2 regions of the Ramlibacter algicola genome follow, and region 1 is predicted to be linked to the other one. Evidence: riboswitches for the same ligand, from Rfam matches in the RefSeq annotation. Region 1 holds a riboswitch; the other holds the start of a gene.
The links. A riboswitch is a leader RNA that binds a small molecule or an ion and turns the genes downstream of it on or off. The one in region 1 is predicted to bind S-adenosylhomocysteine.
Positions count from the first base shown of each region.

Region 2: linked by a shared signal. The riboswitch ahead of metH (methionine synthase) and the one ahead of ahcY (adenosylhomocysteinase) in region 1 are both predicted to bind S-adenosylhomocysteine.

Region 1 covers NZ_JAEDAO010000001.1:3,941,027-3,943,223, reverse strand. Annotated here, with positions in the region: gene I8E28_RS19340 (RNA-binding protein) at 1-37, shown strand, start outside; gene I8E28_RS19335 (ATP-dependent DNA ligase) at 34-1,164, opposite strand; S-adenosyl-L-homocysteine riboswitch at 1,239-1,307, shown strand; gene ahcY (adenosylhomocysteinase) at 1,365-2,197, shown strand, end outside.
Region 2 covers NZ_JAEDAO010000001.1:488,800-490,996, forward strand. Annotated here, with positions in the region: gene I8E28_RS02375 (Bug family tripartite tricarboxylate transporter substrate binding protein) at 1-917, opposite strand, end outside; S-adenosyl-L-homocysteine riboswitch at 958-1,030, shown strand; gene metH (methionine synthase) at 1,062-2,197, shown strand, end outside.

The DNA.
Region 1 (2,197 bases):
CTACCGCCGCTTCGTCATCGAGGAACTCGTCGCCTAGCCTCTGGCCCCTTCTCGGCCCAACGCGGACCCGTCTTTCTGCCGCGCAGGCTCCGGAGCGAAGACCTGCTTCAGCTCGAACGGCGTCGCCACTTCGAGCTGGTCGTAGCGGCACTCGGCCGCGGGCTTGTCGTCGCGCCAGCGCAGGAAGGTGGTCGCATGGCGGAAGCGGCGGCCCTGCAGGTGGTCGTACTTCACTTCGCACACGCGCTCGGGGCGCAGCGGCTCCCACGCGAGGTCCTTGGCGCCGCTCCAGCGGCTCTTCGCACCCGGCATGCGGTCGGCGTCGCCGACGCTGGCCTGCGCCCACTCGCGCCAGGGATGGTCGGCCATCGCGTTCTCGCGCATCGGCGCGAGTTCCTCCACCAGTTCGCGGCGGCGCGCCATCGTGAACGACGACGTCACGCCCACGTGCTGCAATTGCCCGGACTCGTCGTACAGCCCGAGCAACAGCGAGCCGACCGCATCCTGCGTGTCCTTGTACCAACGGAACCCCGCGACCACGCAGTCGACGGTGCGCGCGTGCTTGATCTTGAACATCGTGCGCTTGCCCGGCTGGTACTTCGCATCGACGGGCTTGGCCATCACGCCGTCGAGCCCGGCGCCTTCGAAGCGCTGCAGCCAGTCCTGCGCCAGCGCGCGATCGGTCGTCACGGGCGTCAGGCGCAGCGGCGGCTTCGCGGACTTGAGCAGGCTTTCGAGGCGCTGGCGGCGCTCCTGCTGCGGCAGGTCCATCACCGACTTGCCGCCGGCGGCGAGCAGGTCGAAGGCGACGAAGCCGGCCGGCGTTTCCTTCGCCAGCTTGCCGATGCGCGAGGCCGCCGGATGGATGCGCTGCTGCAGCGCGTCGAAGTCCAGGCCCTGCGGACCCGCGACCACGATCTCGCCGTCGAGGATGCAGCCCTTGGGCAACTGCTCGGCCAGCACCTTCTCCAGCTCGGGGAAGTAGCGGTTGAGCGCCTTCAGGTCGCGGCTCTGGATGCGCACGCCGGTCGTGTCGCGGAAGACGATGGCGCGAAAGCCATCCCACTTGGGCTCGAAGAGAAAGCCCTCCGCCTCGGGCAGCGCTTCGGCGATCTTGGCCAGCATGGGATCGATGGGGGAGGTGAACAGGGATTCGGTGGCCATCCGGCGGTTGTACCGCACGCCGTGCGCAGCCGGGGACGGAGCGGCTCGACGGGAACCCTTCCGTATAATCGCCGCCATCCGAGGAGCGTTGCAGCGCCGCACGGCGTGAGGCTCGGAAACCTTCGCAACGACGCTCACCCACTGTCCACGTGTGGTGAGTCCGCGCCGGCAGTGGCTGACACCATCGAACTGGAGCCACCATGAACGCCGTTCTCAAGAACACCGCGACGCAGGATTGCGTCATCGCCGACCTGTCGCTCGCCGACTGGGGCCGCAAGGAAATCAAGATCGCCGAGACCGAGATGCCGGGCCTGATGGCGATCCGCGAGGAATACGCCAGGAGCCAGCCCCTGAAGGGCGCGCGCATCACCGGCTCGCTGCACATGACGATCCAGACCGCGGTGCTGATCGAGACGCTGCAGGCGCTGGGCGCGCAGGTGCGCTGGGCCTCGTGCAACATCTTCTCCACCCAGGACCACGCCGCCGCGGCCATCGCCGCTGCCGGCACGCCGGTGTTCGCCGTCAAGGGCGAGACGCTGGAAGAGTACTGGGACTACACGCACCGCATCTTCGACTTCGGCGCCAAGGGCACCGACGGCGAAGGCCCGAACATGATCCTGGACGACGGCGGCGACGCGACGCTGCTGATGCACCTGGGCCAGCGCTGCGAGCAGGACCTGTCGCTGATCGACACGCACTCGTCGGAAGAGGAGCGCATCCTCCACGCGGCGATCCGCAGGAAGCTCAAGGAAGACCCGACCTGGTACTCGCGCAAGGCGAAGGAAATCCTCGGCGTGACCGAGGAAACCACGACCGGCGTGCACCGCCTGATCGACATGGCCAACAAGGGCCTGCTGAAGTTCCGCGCGATCAACGTCAACGACTCCGTCACCAAGAGCAAGTTCGACAACCTGTACGGCTGCCGCGAGTCGCTGGTCGACGGCATCAAGCGCGCAACTGACGTCATGGTGGCCGGCAAGGTCGCGCTGGTGGCCGGCTACGGCGACGTGGGCAAGGGCTCGGCGCAGGCGCT
Region 2 (2,197 bases), 3.5 Mb from region 1:
CTGTAGGCACGTTCGCGCGCTGCCAGTTGCTGCGCTGGCATGTGGCCGACGGTGAGGCCCGTCGCAGTGAGCTTCTCGCGCACGTCGGGCATCGCGATCGCCTTCGCCACGGCCTCGCCGATACGGTCGATGGTGGCTTGCGGCGTGCTCGCGGGCGCGAACAGGCCGTAGTACGGCACGTCCTCGAAGCCGGGCAGGCCCAGCTCGGAGAAGGTCGGCGCGTCCGGCACGGCAGCCTGGCGGTCCGTTCCCATCACCGCGACGACGCGGATCTTGCCGGCCCTGTGGTTCTCGATGAAGTCGGGAATCGAGCCGATGCCGGCGCCGATCTGGTTGCCCAGCATGTCGGCCATCATCGGCGCGCTGCCGCGGTAGGGCGCGGCCTGCAGGTCCAGCTTCCACTTTTGCCCGATCACCTTGACGAGGAACTCGGGCACCGACGCCGGTGCGGGAACGCCCACGTTGCCCTTGCCGCCCTGGCTGCGCACCCAGGCGACGTACTCCTGCATCGTCCGTGCAGGCGTGCCGCCCGACAGCGCCAGCGCATTCACGAAGGTGGCGAAGCCGGCGACGGCGACGAAGTCGCGCGCGGGATCGAAGCCGGGGCTCTTCGTCACCAGCGGCAGGATCGAGATCGTGTGGTCGTGCGACAGGAACACGGTGTGCCCGTCGGGCTGCGCCGCCTTCAGCGCCTGCGCGGCGATCTGGCCACCCGCGCCCGCGCGGTTGTCGACCAGCACCGGCTGGCCCAGCAGGTCCTTGAGCTTCTCGCCCAGCGTGCGCGCGATCGCGTCCGTGCCGCCGCCCGGCGGGAAGCCGACCAGGATGCGAAACGGGGCCTTGTCGGCGGATTGCGCGAAGCTGGGCAGGGCGGCCGCGGCCAGCGCGGCGGTGAGCAGGGAACGGCGGGACGTCATGCTGCGATTCTGCGACCGGTGGGCTGTCGGTAAAATGACGCATCCCGAGGGGCGTTGCAGCGCCGGTTTCCATGCCGGCGTCAGGCTCGGGATCCCAACGACGCTCACCGATCGCGGCCCCGCCGCATGCATCCAGGTGAGCTGATGACTTCTCCCGTTCCCCCGCTGAAACTCGCCGGCCTCGAGCCCGTCTCGATCGGCCCCGGTTCGCTGTTCGTCAACGTCGGCGAGCGCACCAACGTCACCGGATCGAAAGCGTTCGCGCGGCTGATCCTGGCCGGCCAGTTCGAAGAGGCATTGGCGGTCGCGCGCCAGCAGGTCGAGAACGGCGCCCAGGTCATCGACGTCAACATGGACGAAGCCATGCTGGACAGCAAGGCGGCCATGGTGCGTTTCCTCAACCTGATCGCCAGCGAGCCCGACATCGCGCGCGTGCCGGTCATGGTCGACAGCTCCAAGTGGGAGGTGATCGAGGCCGGCCTGCGTTGCCTGCAGGGCAAGGGCATCGTGAACTCGATCTCGCTGAAGGAAGGCGAAGCCGAGTTCAAGCGGCAGGCCACGCTGGTCAAGCGGTATGGCGCCGCGGCCGTCGTGATGGCGTTCGACGAGCAGGGCCAGGCCGACAGCTACGAACGCAAGATCCGGATCTGCGAGCGCGCCTACCGCATGTTGGTCGACGAAGTGGACTTCCCGCCCGAGGACATCATCTTCGACCCCAACATCTTCGCGATCGCCACCGGCATCGAGGAGCACGACAACTACGCCGTCGACTTCATCAACGCGACGACCTGGATCAAGCAGAACCTGCCCGGCGCGAAGGTGAGCGGCGGGGTGTCGAACGTGAGCTTCTCGTTCCGTGGCAACGACCCGGTGCGCGAGGCGATCCACACCGTGTTCCTGTACCACGCGATCAAGGCGGGCATGGACATGGGCATCGTCAACGCCGGCATGGTGGGCGTCTACGACGACGTCGAACCCACGCTGCGCGAGCGCGTCGAGGACGTCGTGCTCAATCGCCGCAAGGACGCGGGCGAGCGGCTGGTGGAGATCGCGGAGAGCGCCAAGGGCGCTGCCAAGGACGAAGGCAAGAAGAACGAATGGCGCCAGCTGCCGGTGGAGCAGCGGCTGGCGCACGCGCTGGTGCACGGCATCACCGACCACATCGTTCCCGACACCGAGGAGATGTACCAGAAGGTGCTGGCCGCCAAGGGCCGCCCGCTGCACGTCATCGAGGGCCCGCTGATGGACGGGATGAACATCGTGGGCGACCTGTTCGGCCA